3 regions of the Streptomyces tendae genome follow, and region 2 is predicted to be linked to each of the others. Evidence: riboswitches for the same ligand, from Rfam matches in the RefSeq annotation. Region 2 holds a riboswitch; each other region holds the start of a gene.
What was found. A riboswitch is a leader RNA that binds a small molecule or an ion and turns the genes downstream of it on or off. The one in region 2 is predicted to bind cyclic di-AMP.

Region 1 (4,529 bases), 1.8 Mb from region 2:
ACCGGATCAGGGTCCGCACGGAGGAGATGCTGGCGCGGCACACCGGCCGGCCCGTGCAGCGGGTGCGCGAGGATCTGGAGCGGGACACGGTCCTCGACGCCCGGGCGGCGGTGGACTACGGCCTGGCGGACCGGATCGTGCCGCACCACAGGGCCGCCCGCCCCGCCACCGGCGCGAGGTGAGCCGCGGATGCTGCCACCGGAACTTCCCCCGCTGCCCGCACTGACCCGCGCCGAGGCCGAGCTGATCGACCGTTACCTGGAGGTCGTCGACCAGCTCGGCCGGGTCAATCCGGCCCAGGCCGGCGACACCTACCGAAGCCTGCGCGCCGCCCAGGCGCTGGTCGGCAAGGCGGTCGCGCTGCGCGACGCCCTGACGTTGATGCACCGGCGCGGCGAGAGCGAACTGCACGCCCAGACCCTGGCACGGGCCCTGCGGGTCCTCGACGGCGAGCGGCGTACGGCCAGGGTCACGCTACCGCCGCAGACCGGGAGTTGACACGAGCGGGCGCGGAACGCCGGGCCCGCAGACGGAACACGCCGCGCACGGGTGAAACGGACCGCACGGCGTACCACCATCCGGCGTAGACACGCCTCCTGTTTCGGTGCTGTCCAAGTTGCACCACACGCGCGCCCGTCAGGCGGAATTGACCATTCCGTCGCTGGTCCGGGGCTCCTCCGGCTCGTCGACGGCGAGTCGAACGGACAGCTGTCCACCCGAACGGGTGAGTGGTGAGTAACAACACAAACCCCCCGTTCCGTTGGGAAATCGACCGCGAAATGAAGCAAGATCCCTGACTGACGACAAGCCCCCGCCGCCGCGGCGGGGCGATCCGGGCGGACGCCGAGTCCTGCCGCCGCCCGGATGACCGGTCGACAGGAGTGGATCGGCAGGAGTGGAGGACCCAAGCACGACGGGTCGCCGGAGCTCACGTTCCGAGCAGCCCTTGGGGTGAAGCCGCTGACGCGGCCGGGCTACTTCGCCAGCCCGAATCCGACAGGTCATCCTTCACAGGCGGCTGACGAAGGGTTGCGCATGAGTGCGCTCAATCGTGTCCCGTCTCTCATGGCCCGGGCCGGCACGGCCGGGGCCCTCACCCTGGCCGCCGTGGGCGGCTCCATCGCGGTCCCCGGAGCGGCCTCGGAGGCCGCGGCGGCGACCACGGGCGTCAAGGCCCTGAAGGTCGCGGCGTCCAAGAAGGGTGCGCCGTACGCGTGGGGTGCCACCGGGCCGAACCGGTTCGACTGCTCGGGCCTCACGCTGTACTCGTTCAAGAAGGCGGGCAAGAAGCTGCCCCGCACGGCCGCCCAGCAGTACAACAAGTCCCGGCACATCTCCAAGAGCAGCCGGAAGGCCGGGGACCTGGTGTTCTTCCACTCGGGCAGCTACGTCTACCACGTGGGGATTTACGCGGGTAACAACAAGATCTGGCACGCCCCGAAGACCGGGGACGTGGTGCGGCTGCAGAAGATCTGGACCAAGAGCGTCTGGTACGGCCGCGTGAAGTGACCGACGGTGGCGGCGGTGTCCGCGGGAGCGCCGCCGCCCAGCCGTGACCGCCCCCGTGGGCCGGGCGCCGCCCACGGGACGTCCTGCGGGCCTTCAGTGCCCCCCGGCCCGCCCGTGCCGTGACGTGCCGTCAGAGCTCCGGCTGCACCGCTGCCGTGACCGCCTCCGTCGGCTGGGCGGTGACCGTGGTCCCCGGCCAAGGGAGTTCGACGGCGACGGTCTTGCCGCCCTGACGCGTGGGGCGGACTCTCAGCCTGCCCCCGTATTCCACGGTCAGCCAGCGGATGATGACCAGGCCGCGCCCGTTGTCCTGCTGGACCGCGGCGGGCAGCCGCTTGGGCAGACGCGGGTGGCTGTCCGTCACCCCGATGTGCACCCGTTCCTCACGGACCAGGACGACGTCGACCGTGAACGTGGGTGACTGGCCGAAGGTGTGCTGCACCGCGTTGGTGGCCAGTTCCGAGACGATCAGCCGCACCGTGTCGTACAGTTCGGCGTCCGGTGGCAGCCCCCATTCCGCCAGCGCGCCGGCCACGTGGGCCCGCGCCGCGGCGACCGAGGCGGGATCGCTCGGCAGAGTGACGGATGCTTCCAGATGGTCTGCCATGGCGACGTCGTCCCTTTCCCACGGGACCGCAGTCCGACACGGAGCGGCTGGTTCGAGTACGGTCCCGCACTGGTGCTTCGTCGCCAGACTGCCATCACCGCAGGGCGCGGCGCGGCGATCCACCAAGATATGCATATATCTGTCGCTCAAAGCGGTGAACTCTGCGACGGGAGACCGTATCCGGGCGGCTCGGAAGGAGTAAGGAGAGGCCCATGCAGCACGGTCCCGCGGTGCGCCGCAGGAAACTGGGCGCCGAACTGCGCGCGCTGCGCACCGCGGCGGGACTCACCAGTGGGGACGCGGCCCGGCTGGCAGGCTGGCACCAGTCGAAGGTGAGCCGCATCGAGACGGGCACGAGCGGGGTGAAACCGGCCGACGTGCGGTTACTGCTCGACGTCTACGGCGTGGACGAACCGCAGTTGCGGGAGTTGCTGCTGGTGCTGTCGGGCTCCGGGAAGGGCGACGGGCGGGACCACTGGTGGCACGCCTACCGGGGTGTACTGCCCCCGACCTACCGGGACTTCATCAGCCTGGAGTCCCAGGCGAGCGCGATGCGCACCCTGGAGACCACGGTGATCCCGGGACTGCTGCAGACCCCGGAGTACGCGCGTGCGGTGACGGAGGCGGCCCTGGAGGGTGCCTCGGAGGAGCGACTGGACGCGCTGGTGGAGGTACGGCTGGCCCGGCAGGACGTCCTGCGGGCCGATCCGCCGCTGGAGCTGAACGCGGTCCTCGACGAGGCCGTGCTGCGCCGGGAGGTGGGCGGCCCCGAAGTGATGTCCCGCCAGCTGGACCGGCTGATCGAGGCCGCCCGGCTGCCCCAAGTGCGCCTGCAGGTACTGCCGTTCAGCGCTGGCGCGCACATCGGTGTGACGGGTCCGTTCGTCATCTTTTCGTTCTCGCGCACATCTGACCTGGATGTGGTGGTTCTCGACCACTTGACGAGTAGTCACTACCTGGAACGGAAAGAAGACCTCCGGGCGTACTCGGAGGCCTTCGACGCCCTCTCGACGCACGCCCTGTCACCCGAGGAGTCGTTGGATTTCATCGCCGGCGCAGCGGCCGGCGCGTAAGGAGGCACGATGCCCGCACCGCCTCGGACCATCCCTTCCAGCCTCGCCCTGCGCGATGTGCGGTGGCTGCGCAGCAGCTACAGCACGGGGGCGAACAACTGTGTGGAGACGGCCCGGCCGGCCACCGGCCCCCTGGCCGGACTGCTCGCCGTGCGTGACAGCAAGGCCCCGGACGGGCCGGCGCTGCTCTTCTCCCCCGACAGCTGGGCGGAGTTCGTGACCGCGGTCCGCTGACCCGGCCGCGTCCGCGCCCCTGATCCGGCCGAACCCGGCCTTTCCGTCGGGACAACCCGTCCGAACGATCCGGCCCGTCCGTTCGATCCCTACGATCCGACGACCGGTCCCTACGATCCGACCGGTCCGAACGTTCCGACTCATCCGAACGTTCCGACCGATCAACCGTTCATCGCGCGACGCACGGCCGTGCCCCGCCGACTCATGGCCGCGTATCGCCGATCACCCGTACAGCGCGTTCGATCTCCGCCCCGGACAGGTCCGCCCGGGCGGTCAGTCTGAGCCGTGAGATGCCGTCGGGCACGGAAGGAGGACGGAAGCAGCCCACGGACAGACCGGCCGCCCGGCAGTCGGCCGCCCAGCGCACGGCCTGCTCCGGGGACGGGGCGCGCACGGAGACGACCGCGGCGTCCGGACGTACCGCTTCCAGACCCGCGGCCGTCAGCCGGGTGTGCAGTTCCCGCGCCACCGCTCCCGCCCGCGCCGCGCGCCCCGGTTCGCGGCGCAGCAGCCGCAACGCCGCCAGGGCCGCGCCCGCCGCCGCCGGCGCGAGACCCGTGTCGAAGATGAACGTCCGTGCCGCGTTGACCAGATGGCCGATCACCCGGGCCGGACCCAGCACCGCGCCGCCCTGGCTGCCGAGCGACTTGGACAGCGTCACCGTGACGACGACGTCGTCAGCGCCCGCGACGCCCGCCGCGTGCGGGGCGCCCCGGCCGCCGTCGCCGAGCACCCCGAGGCCGTGCGCGTCGTCCAGCACCAGCCCCGCGCCGTGCTCCCGGCACGCCTCGGCCAGCGCGACGAGCGGGGCCGCGTCGCCGTCCACCGAGAACACCGTGTCCGACACCGCCACCGCGGGGCCCTCGTGGCCGTCCAGCGCCTTGCGTACGGAGTCCGGGTCGCGGTGCGCCACCACCTGCGTGACGCCCCGGGCCAGCCGGCAGCCGTCGATCAGCGAGGCGTGGTTGCCCGCGTCGGAGACGACGAGTGAGCCGTGCGGGGCCAGCGCGGTGACGGCGGCCAGGTTGGCCGCGTAGCCGGAGGAGAACACCAGGGCCGCTTCGAACCCGCAGAAATCGGCCAGTTCGTGTTCCAGTTCGGCGTGC
Region 2 (4,529 bases):
GGGAAACCCGTCGCCAGCGCCGTCGACAGGTGCAGCAGCCAGTCGTGGCGGGCCCGGGCGTGGCCGCGCTCATGGGTGAGGACCGCGTCCAGCTGGTGGTCGGTGAGGCGCTGCAGGGCGCCGGTGGTGACGATCAGCTGGGGCGGGCTGCCCGGCATCCACCAGGCGTCGGGATACTCCTCCTCCAGCACCAGCAAGGGGCCCCGCCCCTCGGGGAGTCCCGAGGGCAGGTCGGGCGCGCGGTCGCGCAGGTGCTCCCGGGCGCGGGCCCGCCGGCGGCGGGCCTCGACCAGCTCGCGCCCCAGCATGGCCGTGGTCCACGCCGCGCCGGACGCCAGCAGCACGGTGAGCACGGTCGTCCACGGCGACGCTGCGGACAGGTCGTAGGCGGCGGTCACGGCGGGCGGAGCGGGTGCGAAGAGCTGGGCGCGGACGGTGCCGAAGACGGCCGCGGCGCCCAGCGCCAGGGCGGTCAGACAGCACAGCAGCACGGTGGCGACCAGGCACTGCCACACCCACAGGGCGACCACCGGCTCGCGTTCCGGCCACTTCGCCCGGGTCAGCACGCGCGGGACGGGCACGGCGGCCGTCACGGCGACCACGCTCAGCAGGAGCAGGCAGTACGTCATGCCACGGGCTCCGGATCCTGTCGGAAGGGTGCGGCTCGGGGACGTGCGGGTGGTGCGGGGCACGCGGCGTACGACGACCGCGGTGTGCGCGACGACGCACCGCCCGACGCCAAGTATGACGGCGAAGGGCGGTGCGAGTCAGCGTGCGCGGCCGGATCGGCAGGGCCTCAAGGGGCCGTGCCAGGGGGCCTCATGGGTCAGGGGGCCGGGACCACCCGTCCCGTGACCTCGCCGAGGCCCACCCGCGCACCGTCGGGACCGGGTGCCCAGGCGGACAGCGTCACCACGTCGCCGTCCTCCAGGAACGTCCGCTTCCCGTCGGGGAGTTCGAGCGGGTCACGGCCGTTCCAGGTCAGCTCCAGCAGCGAACCGCGCTCCCGCTCGGTGGGGCCGCTGACCGTGCCGGAGCCGTAGAGGTCACCGGTGCGCAGGGAGGCGCCGTTCACCGTCATGTGGGCGAGCTGCTGGGCGGCCGTCCAGTACATGGTGGAGAAGGGGCACTCGGAGACCTCGTGGCCGTTGATCGCCACGGTGATGCGCAGGTCGTAGCCGCCGGGCTCCTCCCGGGCGTCGTCCAGGTAGGGCAGCAGCTCGTGGGTGCGCGCGGGCGGGGCGACGCGGGCCTCCTCCAGGGCGTCCAGCGGCGTGATCCACGCCGACACCGAGGTGGCGAAGGACTTGCCGAGGAAGGGGCCGAGGGGCACGTACTCCCAGGCCTGGATGTCGCGGGCGGACCAGTCGTTGAGCAGGCAGAGGCCGAACACGTGGTCGCGGTAGGCGCCGAGCGGCACGGTGCTGCCCTGCTCGGACGGCACACCGACGACGAAGCCGACCTCGGCCTCGATGTCCAGCCGGACGGACGGGCCGAAGACCGGGGCGGTGTCGGTGGGCGCCTTGCGCTGCCCCGAGGGGCGTACGACGTCGGTGCCGGACACCACGACGGTACCGGAGCGCCCGTGGTAACCGATCGGCAGGTGCTTCCAGTTGGGGGTCAGGGAGTCGGCGGCGTCGGGGCGGAAGATCTGTCCGACGTTGCGGGCGTGGTTCTCCGAGGCGTAGAAGTCGACGTAGTCCGCGACCTCGAACGGCAAGTGCAGGGTGACCTCGGACAGCGGGTGGAAGAACCGCTCGACGGTCTCCCGGTGCGCCGGGACCGTCACCCACGCGGTGAGCGCGCGCCGCACGTCCGACCAGGCCGTACGGCCCGCCGCCAGCAGCGGGTTGAGGGTGGGGCGGGCGAGCAGGGAGGCGTAGGGGGAGCCCAGGGCGTGTGCCGCCGCGCCGGCGTCGAGGACGTGGTCGCCCAGCCGGACGCCCACGGTGCGGTCCGCCGAACCGGGGGGCGAGAACACGCCGTACGGCAGGTTGTGCGGGCCGAAGGGATCGCCCTCGGGGACATCGAAGGGGGGCATCGGGTGCTGCCTCGCTTTCGTGTGCGCCGGTGCGCCACGTGTCCGTGGCCGTGCCACACGTTACGGGGTCGCGTCCGGGTGAGCCCCTGTTAATTCGGCGACGTCCGGGCCTGCCGGGCGGGCGTCCCGGATCCGTCCGGCAGGCACCCGGGCGAGGGGCACCGGAACGGGAGGCGGCGCACGGTGTTCCGACCCATGGGGGAAACGGTCCTCAACCGGTCCTGATCGGGCGCCGAAAGAAGGGAAATGGCACCCGAAGCGAGGGCATACGGGCGCGGTGAATCGGACGGTCCTCTTGTCCGTATTCTCTGATCATGGCCGCACCCACCGATTGTTCTCTCATCGCCACCGACCTGGACGGGACGCTGCTGCGCGGTGACGACACCCTGTCCGACCGCTCCCTCGCCGCCCTCGCGCAGGCGGAGCGCGCCGGTGCCCGGCACCTCGTGGTGACGGGCCGCCCGGCCCCCAGAGTGCGGTCGCTGCTCGGCGACCTCGGCTGCACGGGACTCGCGGTGTGCGGACAGGGGGCGCAGGTCTACGACGCCGGGACGGACCGGATGCTGTGGTCGGTCCGGCTGGACCGGGAGCTGGCGGAGACCGCGCTCGGCAAGATCGAGGCCGAGGTGGGTGAGGTGTACGCGGCGGTCGACCAGGACGGGGTCGACGGGCGGACGCTGATCGAGCCGGGCTACCGGATGCCGCACCCGACGCTTCCGTCGGTGCCGGTGGAGCGGCGCGACGACCTGTGGGCGCGGCCGATCAGCAAGGTGCTGCTGCGCCACCCGCGGCTCTCGGACGACGCGTTGGCGGCGGCGGCCCGGTCCGTGGTCGGCTCGCTGGCCACGGTGACCATGTCGGGGCCGGGGACGGTGGAGCTCCAGCCGTGCGGGGTCACCAAGGCGACCGGTCTGGCGCTTGCCGCCGAGCACCTGGGGCTGCGTCCCGAGGACACGATCGCCTTCGGCGACATGCCGAACGACGTCCCCATGTTCCGGTGGGCGGGCCACGGCGTCGCCATGGCCGACGCGCACGCCGAGCTCAAGGCGGTGGCCGACGAGGTCACCCTGTCGAACGAGGACGACGGCGTGGCCGTCGTCCTCGAGCGACTGTTCGGGCGGACGGCCGGAGTCGGCCGTCAGCGGTCGGCTCAGTACGCGCCGAAGACGTTGTCGATCGAGCCGTAGCGGTCGGCGGCGTAGTTGCAGGCCGCGGCGATGTTGGCGACCGGGTCGAACGGGTCGAAGGCCGTGCCGGGCACGTGGTACGCCTGGAAGGTCGGGTCGATGACCTGCAGCAGGCCCTTCGACGGAGTGCCCATGGCGGCGTTGGAGTCCCACAGGTTGATGGCGGCCGGGTTGCCGGACGACTCCCGCATGATGTTGCGGTGGATGGAGTCGTAGGAGCCCGGGATGCCGTTCTGCGCCATGACGTCCATGGCCTCGCGGATCCAGCCGTCGAGGTTCTCCGGGTACGCGGTCGTGGAGGCGGCGGTCGTGGCCTGGGTCGTGGTCGCGGCGGAGGCGCCGGTGGCACCGAACAGCGGCAGCGCGACCACGGCGACGCCGGTGCCGGCGACGGCGAGGGAGCGGACGAGGCGGCGGCGGGACGAAGCGATGACGGGCATGTCTGGGTTCCTCTCCTACGCCTGCGAGGTGAGCTGTCGGGTTCGGGCGAGGAGAGTGCCCGGCCGTGCCCCTGCGGGCATGGCTTCACCCCGAGCCGTCCGGGCGTGATGTCCGGTACGGCGGCTTACCTGGGTCCCCCGCTCCTGCCGTGCGTGAGTTCGTCGTCGGGTGTGATGCGGGTGGCGGCAGGACTAGGCGTCCACCCGGCAGGCCCGGAACGTATGCGAGAGCACATGTCGGGAACAAGTGCGACGATCACGCAAGACTCCGTTTGATCTTGAGATGGGTGCTTTTGGGCGCTTGATCCTTTGCGATCGCCAAGGGTCAACTCCGTTGCGTGGAGCGGGATCGCGGCGTTGCGGGAGGCTGATCGGCCGGCGCGTCGACGCGTGACTCACCTCACGGGACGCGGGATGCGAGCGCATTTGCGGCGTACAGGAATTCGCACAGCAATGACGGCAAATCGGACGGCAGGGCGGGCAGGATGGTTCACCGGCCACTGTGTCCGGGAAACAGAGGAATGTCCGTTGCTGTCAGCCGATCAAAAACACTCCGCTTCTGATCCCCTATCGCCCTGCTTGTGACCCCGGGGCCTGGCGGTGATCGAAAGGTGACCGGATACGCTGACTCGAGTGGTGGCAGCGACCTATCGACAAACCGTGTAACCGCCAGCAGACACCAGCAGACAGGAGACCCCTCGTGACCGTCGTCGGGCCGTTCGGGCTGAGCGTGCGGGACCAGGCTCTGGAAGCCGATGTCCAGGCCGGATTGACGGCTGTCGAGGAAGGGCTGCTCGAGGCCACCAAGAGTGAGGTGCCGTTCATCACGGAGGCCGCCCAGCACCTGGTGCGGGCCGGCGG
Region 3 (4,529 bases), 6.1 Mb from region 2:
CGCGGACGAGGGCGCCGGCATCCGCGGGATGCGCGAGCGTGCCCTGCTCGTCGGCGCCGACCTGACCGTGGAGCCCGGGCCCGGCGGCGGCACGGAGCTGCGGCTGGCCGTCCCCGTCCCGGCGCGTTTCCCCGCGCACGTCCTCGTCCCCGTACGACCCGTGCGGGAGTCCGCCCCCGCGAAGACCCTCGCCGTCGTGCGCCGGTCCGCGCCCGCGCACGCCCCGCCCCCGTGACCGATGTCCCTCGACCGGAAACGCTGAACCATGACCGACCCGTCCCCCACCCGCATCCTCCTCGCCGACGACCACGCGCTGGTCCGCCGGGGGGTTCGACTCATCCTGGACGGCGAACCGGATCTGACCGTGGTGGCGGAGGCCGCCGACGGTGCCGAAGCCCTCGAACTGGCCCGGGAGCACCGCCCCGACCTGGCCATCCTCGACATCGCCATGCCGCGCCTGACCGGTCTGCAGGCGGCCCGTGAACTCTCCCGCACCCTGCCGGAGACCCGGATCCTCGTGCTGACCATGTACGACAACGAGCAGTTCTTCTTCGAGGCCCTGGCCGCCGGCGCCTCGGGATACGTCCTGAAGTCGGTCGCCGACCGTGATCTCGTCGAGGCCTGCCGCGCCACGATGCGCGGCGAGCCCTTCCTCTACCCGGGGGCCGTGAACGCCCTCATCCACAACTACCTCGACCTCGCGCGGGAGGGCCGCACCCTGCCCGCCAAGGCGATCACCGACCGCGAGGAGCAGATCCTCAAGCTCGTGGCCGAGGGCCACACCTCGCAGCAGATCGCGAACATGCTGGTGATCAGCCCCAAGACGGTGGAGCGGCACCGCGCCAACCTGCTGGCGAAGCTCGGTCTCAGGGACCGCCTGGAACTGACCCGCTACGCCATCCGCGTGGGCCTGATCGAGCCCTGACCCGCGGCCCGTGGGCCGGGGCGCGGTCGGCTCCCCGCCGCACGGCTTGCCAGACTGGAGCCGGACCGCGCAGCGGTCCCGCAGCCACCCGCACCCGGAGAGCCCGCCGATGCCGCATCCGTACGTCCTGCTGTCCGCCGCCGTCTCCCTCGACGGCTACCTGGACGACACCGGCCCGGAGCGGCTGCTGCTGTCGAGCCCGGCCGACTTCGACCGCGTCGACGAGGTGCGGGCGTCCGTGGACGCCATCCTGGTCGGCGCCGGCACGCTCCGCGCCGACAACCCCCGTCTGCTGGTCAACTCGCCGGAGCGCCGGGCCGCCCGGGTCGCGGACGGCCGCCCCGAGTACCCGCTGAAGGTCACGGTGAGCGGCTCGGGCGACCTGGACCCCGCGGCCAACTTCTGGCACACCGGCGGCGAGAAGGTGCTCTACACCACCGACCAGGGGGCCGAGCGGGCCCATGCCCTCGGCATCGCCGCCGACGTCGTGCCGCTCGGCACGGAACTGGACTGGCGGCGGCTGCTGGAGCACCTGCACGACCGGCGCGGGGTACGGCGGCTGATGGTGGAGGGCGGCGGGCGGATCCACACCCAGCTGATCAGTCAGGGGCTCGCCGACGAGCTGCAGCTGGTCCTCGCCCCGCTGTTCGTCGGCGACCCGGACGCCCCCCGCCTGTTCGGTCCCGGCTCCTACCAGGGCGGGCGGCTGCGGCTCGTGGAGACCCGGCCCGTCGGCGACGTCGTCCTGACGCGCTACGAGCCCACCGCGCCCGGCGCCGGCGCGCTGCCGTCCGCCGCCGACCACCACTGGCTCGCCCTCGCCTGCGAGCTGGCGGAGCGGTGCCCGCCCTCACGGACCGCGTTCAGCGTGGGCGCGGTCGTGGTCGCCGCCGACGGCACCGAGCTGGCGCGGGGGTTCTCCCGTGAGGGGGACGAACCCGTGGTGCACGCCGAGGAGGCCGCGCTCGCCAAGACCGACCCCATGGACCCCCGGCTGGCCGGCGCGACCGTCTACTCCAGCCTGGAACCCTGCGCCCGCCGTGCGTCCCGGCCGGCGCCCTGCGCACGGCTGATCCTGGACGCGGGGGTGCGGCGGGTGGTCACGGCCTGGCGGGAGCCGGACACGTTCGTGGCGGACGCCGACGGCAGCGCGGTACTGGCCGAGGGGGGCGCCACCGTGGTGGTGCTGCCGGAGTACGAGGAGCGGGCCAAGGCGCCGAACGGCCACCTCCTGGACCGCTGATCGCGCCCCCTGCCCGGGGGGTGTGCGACCTGCCCTGATGATGCCGTACACTTGTGTTCAACGGCGCGGGGTGGAGCAGCTCGGTAGCTCGCTGGGCTCATAACCCAGAGGTCGCAGGTTCAAATCCTGTCCCCGCTACTGAAGGCCGAGGGCCGGAATCCGAAAGGGTTCCGGCCCTCGGCGTTTTCCGGTGTCCGTCGCTCTTCCGTCCGCTGTTCCGCCGGTGTCACCGAACGTGATCGTGCGGAGTCTCAGCGCATAACAACTGACGAACCGTCAGGTTCGACCGGCCGTCTGAGGCGCGGTCAACTCGCCCGTTTTCGCCCGCTCGTGGCGCTTAAGTCCGGGCGGAATTCGTTAACGATCAAGAGGAACGGCTTGGAATCCGGCCCTCGGGTCTATTAACGTTCGATAACGCAGCGCGGTCGTCCCAGCCGTCACAGACGTCGGCTCCGTGCGCACGCGCCGAATCCCGCAAGGGAACCGGGGAACCACCACCTTGGGGTGAATCGTGCGGATACCGCCGTGGAGACACGGCTCGTATACGCGCGTAGGAGACCTTCCTGCTCCGAACCCGTCAGCTAACCCGGTAGGCGAGAAGGAAGGAAAGGAGCGCGCCCACGTGGCGTCCAACCCGCCTGCCCCCGAGGCCCCGTTCAAGCCGAGCGACACCTTCGCCTACGGCGCCGTCGGCGCCGAAGAGGGGCCCTTCGAGGAGTGGAACCCCACCGCGGAGTCCGTTCGCCCGGTACGCGGCCGGCACCGCGTCGCCAAGCAGCGCGGGGGCGGACTCGCCCGCAGCTCCACCGTCCTGGGCGTCGGCGTCATAGCCGCCGTCGGCGCCGGCGGCATGGCCAGCGCCCAGACCGGCAAGCCGCCCGTCTCCATCTCCATGCCCGACCTGCCCAACGTGGGTTCCCTCATCTCCGACGAGGAAACGCCCAAGGGCTCGGCCACCCCCCTCAGCAGCATCGGCATGACCGGTGCCGAGACCGAGGAGGGCGCCGCCGACGCCGGTGAGGCGCTGCGCGCCCGCATCATGGCCCAGGTCGAGCAGCAGCAGGGCCAGGCCCAGAGCAAGGCCGAGGCCGCCGCGCTCGCCGCCGCCGAGAAGGAGGCCGCCGACGCGGCCGCCAAGGCGGAGAAGGAGGCCAAGGAGAAGGCCGAGGCGGCGAAGAAGAAGGCGGAGGAAGAGGCCGCGAAGAAGGCCGAGGCCGAGCGCCTCGCCGAGCTGGCCAAGCAGTACGCCCTGCCGACCTCCTCGTACACCATCACCTCGACCTTCGGTCAGGCCGGCGCCTACTGGTCCTCCGGCTACCACACCGGTCTCGACTTCGCCGCCCCCACGGGCACGCTGATCAAGGCCGTGCACACCGGCACGATCACCTCCGCGGGCTGGGACGGCTCCTACGGCTACAAGACCGTGCTCACCCTCGACGACGGCACCGAGATCTGGTACGCCCACCAGTCGTCGATCAATGTCAGCGTCGGCCAGAAGGTCAACACCGGCGACGTGATCGGCCGCGTCGGCGCCACCGGCAACGTCACCGGCGCCCACCTCCACCTCGAGGTCCACACCGGCGGCTCCTCCTCCGGCATCGACCCGGCGGCCTGGCTGGCGGGCAAGGGCCTCAGCATTTGATCCACCGGCGGCCGCGTCCCGGCCGTCCACGCCGTGAACCCCGGCAGTCCCGACGACGACCCCCCGACGTCAGGGCTGCCGGTCACGCATGTCCGGGGCACCGGCCGTGCGGTCAGCGGCGGTAGGGGTCCTCGACGGGCGCGGGATACGGCCCGCCGTGGGGCGGCTGTCCGTGCGCGGGCTGTCCGTACGAGGACTGTCCGTACGGGAACGGTGTGTGCGGGGCCTGTCCGTACGAGGGATGTCCGTGCGGGGCGGGCTGTCCGTAGGAGGGCCGGCCGTACGGCCCGGGCGGCGCCTGGCCCGCCCACGCGGCGCCGTACGGAACGCGGGGCGCCGTGAGGCGGACCGCGTGGTCCAGCGCCGGGCGGGCCGCCACGCGCCGGTGCCACAGCTCCAGCAGCAGCTGCCGCTCCCGGGTCACGAAGTCCGCCCCGGCCTTCCCCGTCCGGCCCCGGTGCCGCAGGAACGCCAGCGAGGTCGCGTACGCCTCGTACTGGGCGACCGCGCGCGCCGCCGGCTTCCCGCCGTGCTCGCGTGCGTACCGCCGGGCGAGGCGCCGGGCCCGCATCGAACCGAGCGCGAACGGCTCCGCGGGACTCAGCCAGCCCGCGATCGCGTACGCGGGCAGCTCCGTGCGCACGGTCCGCAGTTCCCGCTGCCGCGTCCACACCACCAGCCAGGTCAGCAGCCCGAACGCCGGCATCATGAACGCCCCG

Region 1: another riboswitch for cyclic di-AMP. It lies ahead of F3L20_RS11475 (C40 family peptidase); the one in region 2 lies ahead of F3L20_RS02940 (transglycosylase SLT domain-containing protein).
Region 3: another riboswitch for cyclic di-AMP. It lies ahead of F3L20_RS30735 (M23 family metallopeptidase); the one in region 2 lies ahead of F3L20_RS02940 (transglycosylase SLT domain-containing protein).

Annotation. Positions count from the first base shown of each region.
Region 1 is NZ_CP043959.1:2,441,725-2,446,253, reverse strand. It holds gene F3L20_RS11485 (ATP-dependent Clp protease proteolytic subunit) at 1-182, shown strand, start outside; gene F3L20_RS11480 (hypothetical protein) at 190-498, shown strand; cyclic di-AMP (ydaO/yuaA leader) riboswitch at 845-1,032, shown strand; gene F3L20_RS11475 (C40 family peptidase) at 1,036-1,509, shown strand; gene F3L20_RS11470 (ATP-binding protein) at 1,640-2,116, opposite strand; gene F3L20_RS11465 (helix-turn-helix domain-containing protein) at 2,329-3,189, shown strand; gene F3L20_RS11460 (DUF397 domain-containing protein) at 3,199-3,423, shown strand; gene F3L20_RS11455 (8-amino-7-oxononanoate synthase) at 3,626-4,529, opposite strand, start outside.
Region 2 is NZ_CP043959.1:609,725-614,253, forward strand. It holds gene F3L20_RS02925 (M56 family metallopeptidase) at 1-629, opposite strand, end outside; gene fahA (fumarylacetoacetase) at 827-2,041, opposite strand; gene F3L20_RS02935 (HAD family hydrolase) at 2,356-3,228, shown strand; gene F3L20_RS02940 (transglycosylase SLT domain-containing protein) at 3,192-3,668, opposite strand; cyclic di-AMP (ydaO/yuaA leader) riboswitch at 3,672-3,843, opposite strand; gene F3L20_RS02945 (polyprenyl synthetase family protein) at 4,369-4,529, shown strand, end outside.
Region 3 is NZ_CP043959.1:6,706,670-6,711,198, reverse strand. It holds gene F3L20_RS30755 (HAMP domain-containing sensor histidine kinase) at 1-235, shown strand, start outside; gene F3L20_RS30750 (response regulator) at 266-925, shown strand; gene F3L20_RS30745 (dihydrofolate reductase family protein) at 1,035-2,168, shown strand; tRNA gene F3L20_RS30740 (tRNA-Met) at 2,233-2,306, shown strand; cyclic di-AMP (ydaO/yuaA leader) riboswitch at 2,622-2,779, shown strand; gene F3L20_RS30735 (M23 family metallopeptidase) at 2,791-3,810, shown strand; gene F3L20_RS30730 (PrsW family intramembrane metalloprotease) at 3,923-4,529, opposite strand, start outside.